3 regions of the Isoptericola sp. S6320L genome follow, and region 1 is predicted to be linked to each of the others. Evidence: riboswitches for the same ligand, from Rfam matches in the RefSeq annotation. Region 1 holds a riboswitch; each other region holds the start of a gene.
The links. Region 1 has a riboswitch for cyclic di-AMP ahead of MWU57_RS06795 (M15 family metallopeptidase). Riboswitches for the same ligand answer to the same signal wherever they lie in the genome.

Region 1 (8,635 bases):
TCCGCGACCGTGCCGGGCGGCACCACGCCCGAGCGCGCGAGCTCGTGGGCCCGTTCGACCATGCTGCCGGCGAGGTCGTGCCCGCCGAACACCAGGCCGTCGAGGGCCGGCAGCCCTGCTCGGGACACTTCCTCGAGCTCCGTGACCAGACCGGTCGGCGCGGTGCCGCCCCGCGCGAGGGCGAGCGCGCCCACGGTGGCGGTCGTCGCGACCGAGCCGCGAGCGCCGATGAACCAGACACCGGTACGGGTTCCACGGACGTCGTCATCATTGACCATGTCGCGCACACTACGCGACTTCTGTTTGCTGTCAAGCAAATGTCGGGCCACTTCTGCACCCGCAGATCGTGACGCTGCGCGCCCCCCGCGCGTCAGGGCGGCGGCGCCACCGCGTCGAGCAGGACGTCGAGCGCCCGGTGCGCGGCGTCGCGCGCTCCCGCGTCGCCGTCGCGCTCCGCGAGCCACAGCGCAGCCTCGTTCATCGCGCCGGAGAGCTGAGCGGTCAGCGCGTCGAGCAGGGCCGCGGGCACCCCCGCCTCGGCGAGGGCTTCCCGCAGGTGGACGGCCGACGACTCGGCGTCCCGGGCCCGCCACTCCTGCCACCCGACGACGGCGGGCGCCTCGACGAGCAGGATGCGCACCATCCGCGGCGCGGTGATCGCGTCGAGGAACGCGTGGCTCCCGGCCCGCAGCCGGTCCGCGGGTCCGCCGTCGGCGGCCTCTGCGGCTTCGACGAGAGCCGCCGCGACCTCTCGCTGCAGGTGCGCGGTCACCGCCCGGAACAGGCCGGCCTTGCTCCCGTAGTGGTGATAGACGGCCCCCCGCGTCACCCCGCCCGCGGCGGCGACGTCGTCGAGCGCGACGGCGGCGTAGCCCCGCTCGGCGAACAGGTCGGCGGCGATCTCGACGAGACGCCGGGCCGTCTCGGCGGCGGCCGCGGCGGTGGCGCGTGGCATGGGTCCTCCTGGCATACACAGCGTATGTATAGTGGTTGACATACGCAGTGTACGTATCGAGCCGAGGAGCGCCATGACCGCCACCAGCTTCTACCCCGTCCTCATGTCCGCGGACGTGAGCGCCGCCGCCGACTTCTACCGCCGCGTCCTCGGCTTCGAGACCACGTTCGAGGCCGACTGGTACGTGAGCCTGCGTCGCGGCGCGTTCGAGCTGGCCCTGCTCGACGCCGCGCACCCCACCGTGCCCGCCGGGTTCGGCCGCCCCGTCCAGGGACTGCTGCTCAACCTCGAGGTGACCGACGTCGACGCGGAGCACCGCCGTCTGGTCGCGGAGCACGGCCTCGAGCCCGTGCTGGCGCTGCGCGACGAGGACTTCGGGCAGCGGCACTTCATCGTCGAGGCGCCCGACGGCGTCCTCGTCGACGTCATCCAGCCGATCGAGCCGTCGCCCGCGTTCGCCGCGGCCTACCGGGAGTGAGCGCTCAGTCCAGCGGGTCCCGCACGATCGGGCACGTCATGCAGTGCCCGCCACCGCGCCCGCGACCGAGCTCGGCGCCGACGATCGTGATGACCTCGACGCCCGCGCGCCGCAGCGCCGCGTTGGTGAGCGTGTTGCGGTCGTAGGTGAAGACCACCCCGGGCTCGAGCGCCACCGCGTTGTTGCCCGAGTCCCACTGCTGGCGTTCCGAGGCGTACACGTCCCCCGCCGTCTCGACCACGCGCAGCCGGTCCAGCCCCATGGCGTGGGCGACCACGTCGACGAACGGGGTGCCCCCGCGGTCCGTGACCTCCACGCCGGGCGAGCGGTCGGTCGGGCGCAGGACGTACGGGTGGATGCTGTCGACGATGGTCGGGTGCACCGTGACCAGGTCCCGGTCGGCGAACGTGAACACGGTGTCCAGGTGCATCGCCGCCCGCAGCCGCGGCATGCCGGCCACGACCACCTGCTGCGCCGCTCCGGCGTCGAACAACGCCTTGGCGAACTGGCTGATGGCCTGGCGCGACGTCCGTTCGCTCATGCCGACCAGGACGACGCCGGCACCCACCGGCATGACGTCGCCGCCCTCGAGCGTGGCCTGACCCCAGTCCTGCTCCGGGTCCCCCCACCACACCGTGGCGTCCCGGTACTCCGGGTGGAACGAGTAGATCGCCTTCATCAGCAGCGTCTCGTCCTTGCGTGCCCGCCAGTACAGCGGGTTGAGCGTGAGGCCGCCGTAGATCCAGCACGTCGTGTCCCGGGTGTACAGGGTGTTCGGCAGCGGCGGCAGCAGGTACTCCCGGGCGTCCGGCGCTTCCTGGGCGAGCGACACGTAGCCCGTGCGGTAGTCCCCCGGCAGGTCGGCCGTGGACAGCCCACCCACCAGGAACCGGGACAGCTCCTGCGGCGACAGCGAGTCGAGATAGGCGCGGGTGCCCTCCACGAGCCCGAGCCCGACCCGGTTCGGCACCACCTTGCGGTCCAGCAGCCACGACCGCGCCGCGGGCAGCGCCATCGTCTCCGCGAGCAGGTCGTGCAGCTCCACCACCTCGACGCCCCGGTTCGTCAGCTTGTTGACGAAGTCCAGGTGGTCGCGCTGGGCCGCCTCGACCCACATGACGTCGTCGAACAGCAGCTCGTCGGAGGTGGTCGGGGTCAGGCGCTCGTGCGCCAGGCCCGGCGCGCACACCAGGACCTTGCGCAGCCGGCCCACCTCGGAGTGGACGCCGTGCGTCACGGCGCCGCCCACGTGTGCAGTCATGCTTCTCCTTCGCTCACAGGGATATCCAGCCCGACACGAGCCCGACGACGCCGGCCACCGCCCCGGCCGTGACGGCCAGGAAGACGACCAGCTCGGCCGGCGCGAACACCCGCCGACCCTGCTCACGGCGCGTCATCGCGAACAGCAGCGTCGCCGGGGCGTAGAAGATGAGGGAGATCAGCAGGAACGACAGCCCCGCCGCGAAGACCAGGAACGTGGTGTAGACCGTCGCCAGCACCGCCACCACCAGGTCGGCGCGCAGCGTCGCCCGCGGGGCGCCGTCGTACGTCTCGCGCGTCGCGCGGAGCTTGAGCGCGTAGGCCGCGGCGAACAGGAACGGGATCACCGACATCGCGGCGGTGAGGTCGAGCGCGAAGTCGAACGCGTCGGCGGAGAACAGGGTGACCACCAGCACGACCTGCGACAGCAGGGTGCTGAGGAACAGGGCGTTCACCGGCACGTCCCGGTCGGTGGCGCGCGCGAGGAAGCGCGGCATGTCGCGGTCCTTGGCCGCCACGTAGAGCACCTCGGCGGCCATCAGCGTCCAGGCGAGGTAGGCACCCAGCACCGAGATGATCAGGCCGACGCTGACGAAGGCGGTCCCCCCGTCACCGACGGCGGCCTCCAGCACCCCGGCCATCGACGGCTGCCGGAGCTCGGCGATCTCCTCCACCGGCATGATCCCGTAGGACACCATCGTCACCGACGCGAACACCGCGAGCACGCTGCCGAACCCGAGCAGGGTCGCCCGACCGACGTCCTCCCGGCGGCGCGCGTGCCGCGAGTAGACGCTGGCCCCCTCCACGCCGAGGAACACGAAGACCGTCACGAGCATGGTGTCGCGCACCTGGTCGAAGAGGGACCCGTAGGACTCCCCCGCCCAGTTCCCGGCGAAGACGGCCGGGTCGAAGACGAAGACGGCGATCAGCACGAAGACGACGATCGGCACCAGCTTGGCCACGGTGACGACCCTGTTGATCGCCGTGGCCTCCTGGATCCCCCGCCGCACGAGCAGGAAGAACAGCCACAGCCCGGCGGACGACAGCGCGACCGCGAGCAGCGTGTCGCCGGCACCGAGCTGCGGGAACCACGCGCCCAGCGTGGACATGATGAGGACCCAGTAGGTCACGTTGCCGACGCAGGCGCTCGCCCAGTAGCCCGCCGCCGAGAAGAACCCCGTGTAGTCGCCGAACCCGGCCTTGGCGTAGGCGTAGACCCCGGCGTCGAGCTCCGGCTTGCGGACCGCGAGCCGCTGGAAGACCAGCGCCAGGGTGAGCATGCCCGCCCCGGCGACCGCCCAGGCGACGATCGCCCCGGCGACACCGGTCTCCTGGGCGAAGCGGCGCGGCAACGAGAACACGCCGGCACCGACCATCGACCCGACCACCATCGCGGTGAGGGTGAGCACGCCCACGCGGGTGCCCGTCGAGGGGCCAGCCCCGTCAGTCCGCTCCGCCATGTCGCCGCCCCACCCGCGCCGTCGGTCGCCGTCCTCGCGATCCTGGCAGGCGCCGAGGAGCAGCGCACCCGGAGGCGCACCGCAGGCGCACCCCGAGACACCATCCGGCATGCCGTTATCCGTTCGTGACAAACCCGGTCCCGGCGGGGTAGGTTCTGCCTACCTCGCCAGGTCGCGGGGTACGTCGCGCGGGCGCCGAGCCCTGTCACCGTGCGTCGTCGACCGAAGCAGACACGGGGCGGGGGAACCAACGACGGGCGCCACGGCGCCCTTGGGGTGAAGCCGACGCGCAGTGCGCGTCGGCCGGGTCAGTCTCCGACCCGAATCCGACAGCTAACCCCGAAGGCGACAGGAGATGACGATGACCAGGCACACCCGCGCGCCCGGCCGCACCGGCGGGGCGACCACGTCCAGCACCACCCCGACCCCGCGCCGCCGCGAGGGGGCCCGATGAGCCGGGCGCGCCGCGGCCGGCACTTCGCCGAGCCGCCCGCCCGCGCTCCCCGCGCGACCCGCTCAGCCGGTGCGACCCGCTCAGCCGGTCCGACCCGCTCGACCGGTGCCGCGCGCGCCGCCCGTCCGCCCCGCGCTGGCCGGGTCGGCGCCGGATTCGCCCTCGCGCTGGCCACCGCGTCCGCCGTCGTCGCCCCCGCCGTCCTGCCGGAGGAGGCCAACGCCGAGGGCAGCGCCACCACGACCATCGACCCGGCGACCCTGGCCGCGGCCGAGCGGGCCGTCGCCGAGCGGTCCGACGGTGCGGCCGCCTCGCGTTCCGGCACGGCCCGCGCACCACGCTCCGTGGAGGCCGTCGTCGTCGACCAGGGGGCCAAGGTGTCCCGGGACGGCGACCGCATCGACCGGGACGCGATCAAGATCGTGCCGGCCGAGCCGGCACCGGCCGCGCCGGACGAGCGCGTGCCGCCACCGGGCTGCGACCCGAGCATCGACCCTCAGGGCAGCAACGGCCGCCTCTCGACGGCCGACCTCTGCGCGCCGTGGGACGGCGCGGTGCTCCTGCGCGCCGACGCCGCGACCGCCCTCGCCGCGCTGAACGACGCGTACGTCGAGCAGTTCGGCGAGCGGATGTGCATCACGGACGGCTACCGCAGCTACGACCAGCAGGTCGTGCTCAAGGGCCTGAAGCCGGGCCTGGCGGCCACCCCGGGCACGTCGAACCACGGCTGGGGCCTGGCGATCGACATCTGCCCGGAGTCGTACTCCGGCGACCGCTGGGCCTGGCTGGCCGAGCACGGCCCCGCGGCGGGGTGGACCAACCCGGCCTGGGCCCGCCAGGGCGGTGCGGGACCCTACGAGCCGTGGCACTGGGAGTTCTCCCCCGCCGCGTAGCGGGGCGCGTCACTCCACGGTGACGGACTTCGCCAGGTTGCGCGGCCGGTCGACGTCCTCGCCGAGCGCCACGGCGGCGTGGTAGCCGAGGAGCTGGGTGGGGATCGTCAGGAGGATCGGGTCGAGCTCGACCTCGTTGCGCGGCACCTCGATCCGGGAGGTCGCCGCGTCGCCGAGCTCGACGCCCGGGTGCGTGATCGCGACGACGGCGCCACCGCGGGCCCGGATCTCCTGGGCGGCCGTGATGTTGCGCTCCACGAGGTCGTCGTCCGGGATGATCGCGACCGACGGCAGCTCGGGGCTGATGAGGGCGAGCGGGCCGTGCTTGAGCTCGCTCGTCGGGTACGCCTCGGCGTGCCGGTAGGTGATCTCCTTGAACTTCTGCGCACCCTCGCGCGCGACGGGGTAGCCCCGCACGCGGCCGACGAAGAACAGGCTCGGAGCCGTCGAGAGCTCCTTCGCGGCGGCGGCGAGCGCCTCCTCGCCGGCCAGGATCTCGGCGATCTGGCCGGGGATCGCCCGCAGCCCGGCGATGATGCGCCGGCCGTCGGCGAACGACAGGTCGTGCACCCGGCCGAGCGTGAGCGCCAGCAGCGCGAAGCCGATCGACATGTGCGTCAGCGCCTTGGTGGAGGCCACCGCGACCTCGGGGCCCGCGTGCAGGTAGACCCCGCCGTCGACCTCCCGGGCGATGGACGAGCCCACGGCGTTGACGAGGCCGACGACGGTGCCGCCCTTGCGCTGCACCTCGCGCACCGCGAAGAGCGTGTCGGCGGTCTCGCCGGACTGGCTGACGACCACGTAGAGCGTGCTCGGCTCGATGATCGGGTTGCGGTAGCGGAACTCGCTCGCGGGCTCGGCGTCGGCGGGGATGCGCGCCAGGTCCTCGATCATCGAGGCCCCGAGCTGGCCGACGTAGTAGGCGGACCCGCAGCCGAGCACCTTGACGCGCTCGAAGCGGCGCAGGTCCCGCGGTTCGAGGTTGAGGCCGGCGAGCTTGGCGGTGCCGAAGCGGTCGTCGAGGCGCCCGGTGAGCATCCGCTCCACGGACTCCGGCTGCTCGTGGATCTCCTTGTGCATGAAGTGCTCGTGGCCGTCGAGCTCCAGCTCCTCGACGGTGAGGTCGATCGTGACGGCGGCCCGCGCCGTGCGCTCCTCGCCGTCGGTGAAGCTGTGGAAGCCGTCGGCGGTGACGGTGGCGAAGTCGCCGTCGTCGAGCAGCACGACCTGGCTGGTGTGCCGCACGATCGCGGCGGGGTCCGAGGCGACGAACATCTCGCCGTCGCCCACGCCGAGCAGCAGCGGGGAGCCGTTGCGCGCCACGACGATCCGCTCGGGGGTCTGGGTGTCGAGCACGGCGAGGGCGTACGTCCCCACGATCTGCCCGACGGCGGTACGCACCGCGTCCTCGAGGCTCAGCCCGGTCGCGAGCTCGCGCGCCACGAGGTGGGCGACCACCTCGGTGTCCGTGTCGGAGGTGAGCTCGACGCCGTCGTCGGCCAGCCGGCTGCGCAGCGTCGCGAAGTTGTCGATGATCCCGTTGTGGACCACGTGGACCCGGCCGTCGGCCGAGGTGTGCGGGTGGGCGTTGCGCTCGCTGGGCTCGCCATGGGTCGCCCAGCGCGTGTGGCCGATGCCGGTGGTGCCGGCGAGCCGCGCGGGCAGGGCGGCCTCGAGGTCACGGACGCGACCCTGGGCGCGGACCACCCGCGACGGGTTGGCGCTCGAGCGCGGGTTGAGCACGGCGACGCCGGCCGAGTCGTAGCCGCGGTACTCCAGGCGTGTCAGGCCCTCGACGAGGACGGGCGCTGCCTGCTGGGGGCCGACGTAGCCGACGATTCCGCACATGGGTGCTGCTCCAGGGTGGTGACGGGCGTGAGGGGTGGATGCCTGCCGGCGACCTAGCCGTAGACGATCCGGCGGACCTGGCGCTCGGTGAGCTCCGGCGCGGCCACGACGCGGTCCTGCAGCTCCGTGGTGATGCGCGCGTAGATCTCGGCGTTGCGGTGCCCCGAGGTCTGCAGGGCCGCGTGGCGGCGCCGGACGTAGTCCTCGACCGGTTCGGAGTACCAGGCGAGGACGTCCTCGACCACGCGCGCCGCCTCCGACGGGTTCAGACCCGTCGTGAGCGCCACGCGGGAGACGAGCTCGGCGTCGGTCACCGGTTCATCATGCGCTCATCGCGCACGAGTGTCCAGAATCTGCCCGACTTCGGGCAGGTTCGGGATTTTGATTCGGGCTCAGAGCATGCCGCGGTCGCGTGCGGTCGCGGCGGCAGCGGTACGTGACCGGGTGCCGAGCTTGGTGTTGATGTGGGCCAGGTGCGACTTGATGGTGGCGACGGAGACGAAGAGCTCGCGTGCGATGGCGTCGTTGGAGCGTCCTGCTGCGACCAGGCGCAGGACTTCGAGCTCGCGTGTGCTGAGGTTCTCGCTCGGGCGGCGCATCCGGCCGAGGAGTCGGCGCTGTACGTCCGGTCCGAGGGCGACCTCTCCTGCGGCGGCCGACCGGATGGCGCGGGCGAGCTCGTCGGTGGGTGCGTCCTTGAGGAGGTAGCCGGTGGCGCCGGCCTCGATGGCGGCGAGGATGTCGGCGTCGGTCCCGTAGGTGGTGACGACGAGCACCGGCGTGCGGTGCCGGCGCACGATGGTCCCGGTGGCCGTGGCCCCGCCCATCCGGGCGTCGCCGAAGCGCAGGTCGAGGAGGAGGACGTCGGCCTGGCCGCCGTCGTCGAGCCAGGCGAGCAGGTCTTCGGCGGTCGAGGTCTCGTGGACGACCTGCATGTCCGGCTGGCTGTCGACGACGGCGCGCAGCCCGGCGCGGACCACCGGGTGGTCGTCGGCGAGGACGACGTCGATCATGGGGCGTCCTCCGGTCCTCGGGTGGGCAGGGTGACGGCGACGGCGGTCCCGCTGCCGGGGCTGGTCTCCAGCGCGAGGGTGCCACCGAGCTCGTGGACGCGCGAGCGGATGGCGGGGATGCCGAAGCCTCGTCCGCGGGCTCGGTCGTCGCCCAGGCGTGCGGCGTCGAACCCCGTGCCGTCATCGACGACGTCGAGGGTGACGGTGTCGTCGTCATAGGTCACCGTCATCCGGGCATGGGCGGCGCCCGCGTGCTCGGTGACGTTGGCGAGTG
Region 2 (8,635 bases), on a different contig from region 1:
GCATCACCCACGGAGGGGCGGGCGGCACGCGCTGGCGGCAGGACGTGCGCCCGACGGCCTGCGCGGCAGGGTTGAGTGGAATAGACTCAACTTTGCGGAGGTTGAACTCGGCAGCACCCCAGGAGCGGACACGGAGGACCCATGGACACCAAGTTCACGACGATGTCGCAGCAGGCCATCGGCGACGCCGTGCAGTCGGCGTCGGCGGCCGGCAACCCCCAGCTCGAGCCGGCCCACCTGCTGGCCGCGCTGCTGCAGCAGTCCGGCGGGGTCGCCGTCGGTCTCCTCGAGGCCGTCGGTGCCAACCCGCAGCAGATCGGTCAGAAGGTGCGCGCGGCGCTCGTCGCGCTGCCCACGGTGAGCGGCGAGGGCGTCGCCCAGCCGGCACCGTCCCGGCCGATGCAGTCCGTCCTGACCACCTCCGCGCAGGAGGCCGAGGGACTCGGCGACGAGTACGTCTCGACCGAGCACCTGCTCATCGCGCTGGCCGCCGGGCAGTCCTCGGCCGCGCAGGCGCTGACGGCGGCGGGGGCGACGGCCGACGCGCTGCGTGCCGCGCTGCCCGCGGTCCGCGGCTCCGGACGCGTCACCAGCCCCAACCCGGAGGGCACCTACAAGGCCCTGGAGCAGTACGGCACCGACCTCACCGCGCGCGCCCGGGACGGCAAGCTCGACCCGGTCATCGGCCGGGACGCCGAGATCCGGCGCGTCGTGCAGGTGCTGTCCCGCCGCACCAAGAACAACCCCGTGCTCATCGGCGAGCCCGGCGTCGGCAAGACGGCCGTCGTCGAAGGCCTGGCCCAGCGCATCGTCGCCGGCGACGTCCCGACGTCGCTGCAGGGCAAGCGCCTCGTCGCGCTGGACCTGGTCGGCATGGTCGCCGGCGCCAAGTACCGCGGCGAGTTCGAGGAACGGCTCAAGGCGGTCCTCGAGGAGATCGCCTCGTCCGACGGCGAGGTCGTCACCTTCATCGACGAGCTGCACACCGTCGTGGGCGCGGGCGCCGGCGGGGAAGGCGCCATGGACGCGGGCAACATGCTCAAGCCCATGCTCGCCCGTGGCGAGCTGCGGATGGTGGGCGCCACCACCCTGGACGAGTTCCGCGAGCACATCGAGACGGACCCGGCCCTCGAGCGGCGCTTCCAGCAGGTCTTCGTCGGCGAGCCCTCGGTCGAGGACACCGTGGCGATCCTGCGGGGGCTCAAGGAGCGGTACGAGGCGCACCACAAGGTGACCATCGCCGACTCCGCCCTCGTCGCCGCCGCGACGCTGTCCGACCGGTACGTCTCCGGCCGCCAGCTCCCCGACAAGGCCATCGACCTGGTCGACGAGGCCGCCTCCCGCCTGCGCATGGAGCTCGACTCCTCGCCCGTCGAGATCGACGAGCTGCAGCGTGCCGTCACCCGGCTGGAGATGGAGGAGGTCGTGCTCTCCGAGGCCGACAACTCGGCCGACGCGACCGCGCAGGACCGCCTCGAGCGCCTCCGCTCGGACCTGGCGGACAAGCGCGAGCAGCTGGCCGCGCTGACGGCCCGCTGGGAGGCGGAGAAGGCCGGCCACAACCGGGTGGGCGACCTGCGCGCCCGGCTCGACGAGCTCCGCGTGGACGCCGAGCGCAAGCTCCGCGAGGGCGACCTCGAGGGCGCCGCGCGCGTGCAGTACGGCGAGATCCCCGCCGTCGAACGCGAGCTGACCGATGCCGAGCAGGCCGAGGCCTCCGTCTCCGCGGCCGAGGACGTCGCGCACGAGGCGCCGATGATCGCCGACCGGGTCGGCGCGGACGAGGTCGCCGAGGTCGTCGCGGCCTGGACCGGTATCCCGGCCGGGCGGATGCTGCAGGGCGAGCAGGAGAAGCTCCTCGGCATGGAGGACGTGATCGGCGAACGGCTGATCGGGCAGCGGTCGGCGGTGGCCGCCGTGTCCGACGCCGTCCGGCGCTCGCGGGCCGGCGTCGCCGACCCCGACCGCCCCACCGGTTCGTTCCTGTTCCTCGGCCCCACGGGCGTGGGCAAGACCGAGCTCGCGAAGTCGCTGGCCGACTTCCTCTTCGACGACGAGCGGGCGATGGTCCGCATCGACATGTCGGAGTACTCCGAGAAGCACTCGGTCGCGCGCCTGGTCGGCGCCCCTCCGGGGTACGTCGGCTACGAGGAGGGCGGCCAGCTCACCGAGGCGGTGCGCCGCCGGCCGTACTCCGTGGTGCTGCTCGACGAGGTGGAGAAGGCGCACCCCGAGGTGTTCGACATCCTGCTGCAGGTGCTCGACGACGGCCGCCTGACGGACGGCCAGGGCCGCACGGTGGACTTCCGCAACACCATCCTGGTGCTGACGTCGAACCTGGGGTCCCAGTTCCTCGTGGACCCGACGCTGGACGACGCCGCGAAGCGGGAGAACGTGCTGACGACCGTCCGGGCGTCGTTCAAGCCCGAGTTCCTCAACCGGCTGGACGACGTGGTGGTGTTCGACGCGCTGTCGATCACCGAGCTGGGGCGGATCGTCGAGCTCCAGGTCGCCGCCTTCGCGGCGCGGCTCGCGGACCGGCGCATCACCCTGTCGGTGACGGAGTCGGCGCGTGAGTGGCTGGCGCTCGAGGGCTTCGACCCGGCGTACGGCGCCCGCCCGCTGCGGCGCCTGGTGCAGCGGGAGATCGGGGACCGGCTGGCCCGGCTCCTGCTCTCCGGTGACGTGACCGACGGCGACCGGGTCGTCGTCGACCGCGACCCGGAGGGCGGGGGGCTCACCGTGGCCCCGGAGGTGCTGAACGCCTGACCGGGCCCGCGACCCCGTGCTCGAACGCCCACACGACCAGCTGGACGCGGTCGCGGGTGCCGGTCTTCGTCATGACCCGGCCCAGGTGGGACTTGACGGTGCTCGGTTCGAGGAACAGCGCGGCGGCGATCTCCGCGTTCGACGACCCCCGGCACAGCAGGGTGACGATCTCGTGCTCGCGCGGCGTCAGCAGACCGGCCGCGCCGTCGTCGCGCGGCGCGGGCGCCCGCCGGCGGGCGAACTCGTCCAGGACGCGCCGGGTGAGCGAGGAGTCCACGAGCCCGTCGCCCGACGCCACCCGCCGGACCGCGTCGACCAGCACCTCCGGCTCGGCGTCCTTGAGCAGGAACCCGCTGGCCCCGGCCTCGAGGGCGCCGAACACGTAGTCGTCCAGGTCGAACGTGCTCACCACGAGCACCGGCACCGGGTCGACGACGCCGGGCCCGGCCAGCTCCCGGGTCGCGGTGATGCCGTCGCCCCCGGGCATGCGGACGTCCATGCACACGACGTCGGGACGCACCCGCCGGACGACCTCGACGGCCTGGGTGCCGCTGGAGGCCTCGCCCACGACGTCGATCCCCTCGGAGCCGAGGATGACCGCGAAACCCGCGCGGACCACGGACTGGTCGTCGACCAGCACCACCCGGGTCACGACGCCTCCTGCCCGACGCCGGGGCGGGTCGGCTCCTGCAGCGTCTCGGCGCCGGGCGCCGCGCGGCCGATGGGTACCTCGCGGGGGACCGCCAGGCGGACGAGCCAGGCGCCGTCGGGCGTGACCGAGGCCTGCAGCGTGCCGCCGACCAGGGCGGCGCGCTCGGACATGCCGATGATGCCGTGCCCCGGCGGTGCGGCCCGCCCGGGGCGTCCCTCGGCGGGCCGGCCGGCCGCCGCCGGGCCGTCGCCTGGCACGACGACGCGGTTGCGCACGGTGAGCACCACCTCGTCCGGCCGGTGGTCGACGACGACGGTGACGGGCTGGCCGGGCGCGTGCCGGCGGGCGTTCGCGAGCGACTCCTGCAGCACCCGGTAGACGGTGCGCTGGGCGTTCGGCGGGAGGTCCTGCTCGGTACCCCGGACCTCGTGGCGGACGTCCGCACCCGTGGACCGGGCGAGGGTGAGCAGCGCCGGCAGGTCGTCGAGGGTGGGCTGCGGTGCGTCGCCGTCGCGGCCGTCGGCCCGGTCGCCGGACCGCAGCAGGCCGACGACGAGGCGCAGGTCGTCCAGCGTCGAGCGGCCCTGCGTGCGGATCCAGCGCAACGACTCCCGCGCGCGGTCCGGGTCCGTGCCGACGAGACGCTCCGCCGCGGCGGCCTGGACGACGATGCCGGACAGGTGGTGCGCGGCGACGTCGTGCAGCTCGCGCGCCATGCGGCCGCGCTCCTCGAGCACCGCGCGGGCCGCCAGCGCCTCCCGCTCACGCTCCGCCTGCTCGACACGTTCGCGCAGCTGCGTCTCCAGCTCCCGGCGGGTGCCGACGTACACACCGACGGCTGTGGCCGCCACGTAGGCCAGCACCGCGGACAGCAGCCCGGTCCAGAGCTGGGTCGCGGCGGTGCCGGCGGCGGGGAGGTGCTCGGGGACGGGTCCCGTGAGCACGAACGCGAGGACGGTCTGCACGACCGCCGCCGCGCCCGACCACCCGAGCGCGCCGCGCCGCGGGAGGTGCGCGCCCACCGAGTAGGCCGCGACCAGCGTGGCCGGCGCCTGGAAGGTCATGAGCGGAGGCAGGACCGCCACGAGCGCCACCTGGGCGGCGGCGACGAGCGCGAGGCAGAGCAGCGGGGACCGCCGGCGCAGGGTCAGGAGCATGGCCTGGGCGACGATGACGCCGACCACCGCGAGGCGCCCGCCGGTCCCGAGGTGCCCGGCGTCGGCGGCCTGGCCGACGAGCGGTGCGACCACCTCGTCGAACGCCACCCGCTCCACCACCAGGAAGAGGACGAGCGTCAGGGCACCGACCACCGCCCCGAGCGCGGCGTCGCGGGCGGTGGGGGTGGCACGGGCGGCGCGGAGACGCCGGAACAGGGGGCCGGTCACGCGGTGCCTTCCGTCCGTCGGGTGCTGGGGCGAGGATACCGGTGGCCCGGCAGACCGGGCCGGGAGGCCACGGTCCGCCGGACGCGCCGGGGTCACACGAGGTCGCGGCGGCGGAACGTGACCGCCCCGGAGCCGAGCACGACGACCACCCACGCGGCGAGCCCGGCGAGGGCGGCTGCCACCCCGATCGTCCCGGCGTCACCGAGGAGGCCGGCGGCGCCCTGGCCGGTCGACGCGAGCGCGCCGAGGGTCAGGGGCATCCACGACACGGCGGAGGAACCGCCGGACAGCAGGGCGACGACCGTCTGGACCATGGGCTCGACGAAGGCGACCGCCACGACCACGACGACCGCGGCGACCTGGCCCCGCACGAGGATGCCGACCCCCAGGCCCAGCCAGGCGAACGCGACGAGGACGCACAGACCGCGCGCCCAGATCCCCAGGACGTCACCGGCCCCGAGGGCCAGCCCGGTGCCCGGTGCGGTCAGCAGCGCGGACGCGAGGCCGAGCGCCGAGACGAGCGCGAGCCCGGCACCGATCGTCGCCGCCGCCGCGGCCGTCGCGCCCACCTTGCCCAGCAGGACGCGGGTGCGCGACGGGACCACGAGCGCGGTCGGGACGATGCCGCCCGTGCGGAAGTCCGTCGTGCCGGCGAGCGCGCCCAGGATGAGCATGCACAGGGTCGCGACCCCGACGGATCCCGTGCCCGACGGCCCGTTGCCGAGCAGGTCGAGCATGCCGCGCTGGACGGAGGCGCTGCCCAGGTCCGTCAGGGCGGCCAGGTCGGGGACCAGGTCCGCGGCCGGACCGGTCGGCCCCTCGGTGGCGGCGAGCTCGTCGAGGCCCTCGAGCAGGCGGGGCAGCAGGATGGTCACCGTCTGGAGGAGCGCGGCGCCGGCGAGCGCGACGATCCCGATGATCCACGGCGACCGGGTGGAACGGAGCTTGAGCATCTCGGCACGGAACATCAGCGGACTCCTGCGGTGGTGGCGGTCAGGTCGAGGTAGACGTCCTCGAGGGAGGCGTCGCGGACGAGCTCGTCCAGCGGGCCCGCGGTGATGACCCGGCCCTGTCCGACGACGACGACGTCGTCGGCCACCTGCGTCACCTCGGCGAGGACGTGGCTGGCGAGCAGGACGGCACCGCCGCCGTCGGCGAAGGACCGCAGCATCTCGCGCAGCCAGCGCATGCCGGCCGGGTCGAGCCCGTTGGCGGGTTCGTCGAGGACGAGCACCGCCGGGTCGCCGAGGAGCGCGGCGGCCAGCCCGAGCCGCTGCCGCATCCCCAGCGAGTAGGTGCGCACCCGGCGGTCGGCGGCGGGTGTCATCGACACGATCTCCAGGACGTCGTCGACCCGGTGGGCGGGGAGCCCGGCCGCCAGGGCGAGGATCCGGAGGTGGTCCCGGCCGGTGCGGCCGGGGTGCAGGCCACCGGCGTCGAGCAGCGCGCCCACGGTCCGGGCGGGCTGGTCGAGGTCGTGGTGGCGGCGACCCTGGACGAGTGCCTCACCGGCGGTGGGTGCGGCGAGCCCGAGCAGGACGTGCAGGGTGGTGGTCTTGCCGGCGCCGTTCGGGCCGAGCAGACCGACGACGCGGCCCGGTTCGACCGTCAGGTCGACGTCGTGCACGGCGTCGAACGCTCCGTACGACTTGCGGAGCCCGGTGATCTGGATGGCGGGCACGTGATCCCCTCTCGCGTGTGGCCGGGCCGGTTCCGGCGCGGTGCTCCCAGCCTGGCCGGGGCGGTGTCGTCGTCGCTTCTGGCGGGAGGGGGAACGTGGCCTACGACTTTTGGGGGAACGCCGCACGCCCGTGCCCGGCACGGCTCGAACAGGTCGAGCCGTGCCGGGCACGGGCGTGCGGTGCGTGCGGTGCGCGTCAGACGCGGACGAACGTGGGGTTGTCCTGCCACATCTTGCGCTTGACGACGCCGACGCCGGGACGCGCCGACTCGATGATCTTGCCGTTGCCGGCGTAGATCGAGACGTGGCCCGGGGTGTAGACGATGTCACCGGGGCGGGCCTGGGACCGCGAGACCGCCTTGCCGGCCCGCTTCTGCGCGGACGTGGTGCGCGGCAGGTTCTTGCCGGTCGCCTTCTTGTACACGTACGAGGTGAAGCCGGAGCAGTCGAAGCCCGACGACGGGCTGGTGCCGCCGTAGGAGTAGCGGTAGCCGACGTACCGGTTGGCGACCTGGACGACCTTGGCCCCGCTCGTCTGCTTCGCCTTCACCCGGATGGTGCGGTGCTTCTTGACCTTGGCCAGGCCGGTGGACTTGGCGGGCACGACGGTCAGGCGGATGCGGTTCTTGCCGACGTCGTAGTGCTTCAGCAACGGCTTCATGCGCACGATGCCGTTCTTGTTGAGCTTCTTGACGTTGACCTTCTTGCCGTCGACGAAGAGCCGGACCCGGCCCTTGACCGCGTCGCCGCCCTTCGTGGCCTGGACGGTGAACCGGGGACGGGTGCTGCCCTTGCCCTGCTTGGCGGTCTTGCGCGAGACCGACACCTTGACGACGGGCTTGGAGGTCCGGGCCGTGACGAGCCCGTGGCCGGTGGTCGAGAGGCCGGCCGTCGAGGTGGCCGCCGCGGTGGACGGGGCGGGTGCTGCCGAGGCCTGGCCGGCTCCGGCGACGAGGGTGCCACCGGCGAGCGCGGCGGACAGGGCGATGGCGACGGTCGAGCGTCGCAGGCGCGGCATGCGCGCCGTGGTGGCGTCCTGCGGGCGCGCACCACTGTGGTGAGTGATGGACATGCTGACCTCTCGAGCCTGCGAGATGAGCTGTCGGATGAGGCCGAGAAGTGATGGCCCGCCGTCGTGGGACGGCTTAACCCCGAGGGCGGCACGAGTCCGCCCGAAGAACGTGGTTCTCCCGCTGCTGCCGTGGGTTCGGTGATGCCGGGCCGCCGGCAGCACTCGGCTTGCGGCCCGACCGTTCACCCCAGACGTGGGGCGACCCGCGAACGCTAACGACGGATCCCGGTCAGATCACAGTCGGATAACGGTGAGTTGCAGGGTCGTTCGCGAAGAACCCGTGAAGAAATCCGTCCGGGAGAACATCGGGGGCGAGTGCGGCAAATGCCGCTATATCTCGCCGGGCGCGGACAGATCGGCGGTCGATATGTCGTCGATGCCCGGTCCTGGCAGCTCGACGCGCGGGGCGCACCGGCACCATCGATGCAGGTCGGGCGCGGATCTTCACAACTCGGCGGCCCCTGGGCAGGCTCACTCCAGCAGGGTGCCGGTCCGCGGCGCGGCCGAGACGGTCACGCAGAGCCCGGCGCGGTCGCCCGCTTCCCACGACTCCTCGCTGGGTGTCCACAGGACCCACGTCAGGTCGTCCGCCAGCCCGGAGGCCTCCGCCCGCGCGCCGACCAGCTCGGGGGTGCACGCCCGTGCGGCGCGGGCCTGCACGACGTCGGCGCCCGGCCACACCTCGTCGACCGTCGAGTCGTGCCGCCCGACGACCTGGGCGACGTGCGCGTCTCGGCACGGCACCACCTCGACGGTGCCGACCGTCGCGGAGTCCGGCACGTCGGCCAGGCACGAGCCCAGCACGAGCTGGACGGCGTTCACCGTGCCGGGCTCCGCGACGTCGCCCGCCACCGGCTCCCAGGCCCGGTCGTGCGCGCGGTTCACGAGCCACGAGCCGCCCGCCGCCGCCACCACGACCAGCACCACCACGCCCAGCACGGACAGCACCCAGCCCCGTGCCCGACGGCGCGCGGCGGCCCGGGCGGCGGGCGTCGGCCCCCCGGGGGCGCCCCAGCGCGCCCCGTAGGCGGTCGGGTCCTCCGGCGTGGCCAGCCCACCCGCCGGGACCGGCCGGT
Region 3 (2,992 bases), on a different contig from region 1:
TGCCAAGCACCGTGCCGCACGCCGTCCCATGCTGGCCGCGCCGTCCGCGGCTGCCGGCCGCCGGGCCGCCGTCGTGGCCACCGCTGGTGGTCTGCTCGTGTCGACCATCGGTGGCGCCACCGCTGCCCAGGCTGCCCCGGTCGACCACGACGCGGCCAACAAGCTCAGCACCGTCGACCTCGGCGCGCTGACCGACCAGGCGCGCACGGCGCTCGAGGCGGCCCCCGTGGTCACCGTCGACGCCGACGCCAAGATCACCGTCGAGAAGGTCACGGCCAAGATCGCCGAGGCGGCCGAGATCAAGGCGGCCCCCGAGCCCGAGCCGGAGCCCGTCCGCGAGGTCGCGCCGTCCCGTTCGGGCGAGCGCACCGCCGTCGACACCAGCACCAGCAGCGAGACGTCGTCCTCCTCGTCCTCGTCCACGTCGGCCGCCCCGGCCTCGGCCAACGGCTCGACGATCATCTCGATCGCCTCCCGCTACGTGGGCGTCCCGTACGTCTCCGGTGGGACCTCGCCGTCCGGCTTCGACTGCTCGGGCTTCACGCAGTACGTGTTCGCGCAGGCCGGCGTCTCGCTGCCGCGCAGCTCGTCGGACCAGCGCTACTCGGGCACCGTCGTCTCGCGGTCCGCCGCGCAGCCGGGCGACCTCATCTGGTCCCCGGGCCACATCGCCATCTACGCCGGCGGCAACACGCAGATCGACGCCCCGCGTCCGGGCAAGACGATCCAGTTCCGCAGCATCTGGCAGTCGAACCCCACGTTCATCCGCGTGGGCTGACGCCCCGTCGTACCGATCGAGGCCCCGTCGCGCAGTGCGCGGCGGGGCCTCGTCGCGTCCCGGGGCCCGCAGGGGTCGCTCGGCGCGGCGACACCGTTCCGACGAGGAGTCGTCCGGGCGGTGAGATCGAGGGCCTCAGCGGGGCGCCCAGAGGCCCCGGGAGGGGTAAGGGGGCACGTGTCGCACGTCGCCGTGACCTAAACGTGACATGCCCGCCGGGATCCGCTACGGTTTCCCCGTCCGGTAGAGCACTCTTCCGGACCCTGACCGGACGCCGAGTCCTGCCACCGGTCAGGGAACCAAGACCGCCGGCAGGAGCGGGGGACCCACTTCCGGGCATCGACACGGTGTCCTTGGGGTGAAGTCGCACAGGGCGCAAGCGCTGTGCGGCCGGGTGATTTCTCCCACCCGAACCCGACAGCTGACCTCGTAGGCGACAGGAGAGGGAACACGTGAACGCAACAACCAGGGCGCGCGGCAAGCACCGTGCCGCACGTCGTCCGATGCTGGCCGCGCCGTCCGCGGCTGCCGGCCGTCGGGCAGCCGTCATGGCCACCGCCGGTGGCCTGCTGGTCTCGACCATCGGTGGCGCCACCGCAGCGCACGCCGCGCCGGTCGACCACGACGCCGCCAAGAAGCTCAGCACCGTCGACCTCGGCGCGCTGACGGACCAGGCGCGGACGGCCCTCGAGTCGGCCCCGGTGGTCACCGTGGACGCCGAGGCCACGATGACCGTCGAGAAGGTCACCCCCAAGATCGCCAAGGCGGCCGAGATCAAGGCGGCGCCGGAGCCCGAGCCGGAGCCCGTCCGCGAGGTGGCCCCGTCGCGCTCCGCAGAGCGCACCGCGATCGACTCCAGCTCCAGCTCCAGCTCCGAGACGACCTCCGAGGCGCCGGCGGCTCCCGCCGCGGACAGCTCGCGCGGAGCGCAGGTCGCCTCGATCGCGGCCCGCTACATCGGCGTCAAGTACGTGGTCGGTGGCGCCTCGCCGTCGGGCTTCGACTGCTCCGGCCTCGTCACCTACGCGTACGCGCAGGTCGGGGTGACGTCGCTGCCGCGTTCGTCCAGCGAGATGTACGGCTCCTCGGCCACCACGGTGGTCTCGGCGGCCGAGGCACAGCCCGGTGACCTCATCTGGTCGCCCGGCCACATCTCGATCTACATCGGCAACGGCCAGCAGATCGAGGCCACGCGGCCCGGCGGCTGGGTCGTGCGCCAGTCCGCCATCTGGCAGTCCAGCCCCACCTTCCTCCGGGTCACCGGCTGAGGTTTCCGGCTGCAGCACCACCGACGCCCCGACGTTCCTCGTGAACGTCGGGGCGTCGTGCTTCCCTTTGCTACACCTTGCGGGCGTCTTTCGTTACCCTTGAACCAAGGTGGTTCCGGACGGTGAGGTCCGGACGTGACGGGAGGCGCGACATGACACGTCCAGAGGTCGTCCTGGTGGGCGTCGACGGCTCGACCGCGAGCCTGCACGCCCTGGACTGGGCCGCGACGTACGCCCAGCGGGTCGGGTGGGGGCTGCACATCGTGTGCAGCTACTCGTTGCCCTCCTTCACGGCGGCGTCGCTCGACGGTGGTTATGCGGCGCTCGACGACACCGCCATCGCCGAGGGAGCCAAGGCGGTGCTCGCGGAGGCTGAGGCGCGGGTCGCCCCGCTGGGCATCCCGGTCCAGGGGACGGTCGCCACGGGGGACGCGGCCGGCGTCCTCGTCGACATGTCCTCCGAGCACTCGCTCGCCGTGGTGGGTACCCGCGGCCGGGGCGGTTTCACCGAGCGGTTGCTCGGGACCGTGTCCTCGGCCCTCCCGGCGCACGCGCACTGCCCGACGGTCGTGGTCCCGCACCGTGCCGGCGCGGACGACCCGCAGCGTCGCGACGGTGACACGGTGCACGAGGTGAGTCGGATCGTCGTCGGTGTCGACGGTTCGCCGACGTCCGAGGTCGCCCTGCGGCACGCCGTCGGGCAGGCGGAGTCGTGGGACGCCGAGCTGGTCGCGGTCGCCGGCGTGCCGCTCGGCTCCGGTGCCGGGGTGCTCGCCTGGCTGCCGTCCCAGATCGATCACGAGCAGGTGCTGGCCGACGTCGAGGCCGGGCTGGACGTCATCGTCGACCGCATCCAGGCGGAGCACCCCGGCGTCAAGATCAAGCGCCACGTGCTGGACGGGTCGGGAGCCGAGCTGCTCACCGAGTTCTCCGCGGCGGCCGACCT

Region 2: linked by a shared signal. The riboswitch ahead of MWU57_RS11505 (C40 family peptidase) and the one ahead of MWU57_RS06795 (M15 family metallopeptidase) in region 1 are both predicted to bind cyclic di-AMP.
Region 3: linked by a shared signal. The riboswitch ahead of MWU57_RS04375 (C40 family peptidase) and the one ahead of MWU57_RS06795 (M15 family metallopeptidase) in region 1 are both predicted to bind cyclic di-AMP.

The regions. Positions count from the first base shown of each region.
Region 1 is NZ_JALKAT010000008.1:61,337-69,971, forward strand. Features, by position in the region: gene MWU57_RS06770 (inositol-3-phosphate synthase) at 1-278, opposite strand, end outside; gene MWU57_RS06775 (TetR/AcrR family transcriptional regulator) at 371-955, opposite strand; gene MWU57_RS06780 (VOC family protein) at 1,029-1,433, shown strand; gene MWU57_RS06785 (arginine deiminase) at 1,438-2,694, opposite strand; gene MWU57_RS06790 (basic amino acid/polyamine antiporter) at 2,708-4,153, opposite strand; cyclic di-AMP (ydaO/yuaA leader) riboswitch at 4,364-4,515, shown strand; gene MWU57_RS06795 (M15 family metallopeptidase) at 4,604-5,500, shown strand; gene glmS (glutamine--fructose-6-phosphate transaminase (isomerizing)) at 5,510-7,348, opposite strand; gene MWU57_RS06805 (hypothetical protein) at 7,402-7,662, opposite strand; gene MWU57_RS06810 (response regulator transcription factor) at 7,741-8,361, opposite strand; gene MWU57_RS06815 (sensor histidine kinase) at 8,358-8,635, opposite strand, start outside.
Region 2 is NZ_JALKAT010000019.1:26,901-35,535, forward strand. Features, by position in the region: gene clpB (ATP-dependent chaperone ClpB) at 142-2,769, shown strand; gene MWU57_RS11485 (response regulator transcription factor) at 2,738-3,421, opposite strand; gene MWU57_RS18435 (sensor histidine kinase) at 3,418-4,806, opposite strand; gene MWU57_RS11495 (hypothetical protein) at 4,899-5,774, opposite strand; gene MWU57_RS11500 (ABC transporter ATP-binding protein) at 5,774-6,487, opposite strand; gene MWU57_RS11505 (C40 family peptidase) at 6,684-7,559, opposite strand; cyclic di-AMP (ydaO/yuaA leader) riboswitch at 7,561-7,705, opposite strand; gene MWU57_RS11510 (septum formation family protein) at 8,031-8,635, opposite strand, start outside.
Region 3 is NZ_JALKAT010000005.1:178-3,169, reverse strand. Features, by position in the region: gene MWU57_RS04380 (C40 family peptidase) at 1-778, shown strand, start outside; cyclic di-AMP (ydaO/yuaA leader) riboswitch at 1,041-1,230, shown strand; gene MWU57_RS04375 (C40 family peptidase) at 1,231-2,046, shown strand; gene MWU57_RS04370 (universal stress protein) at 2,199-2,992, shown strand, end outside.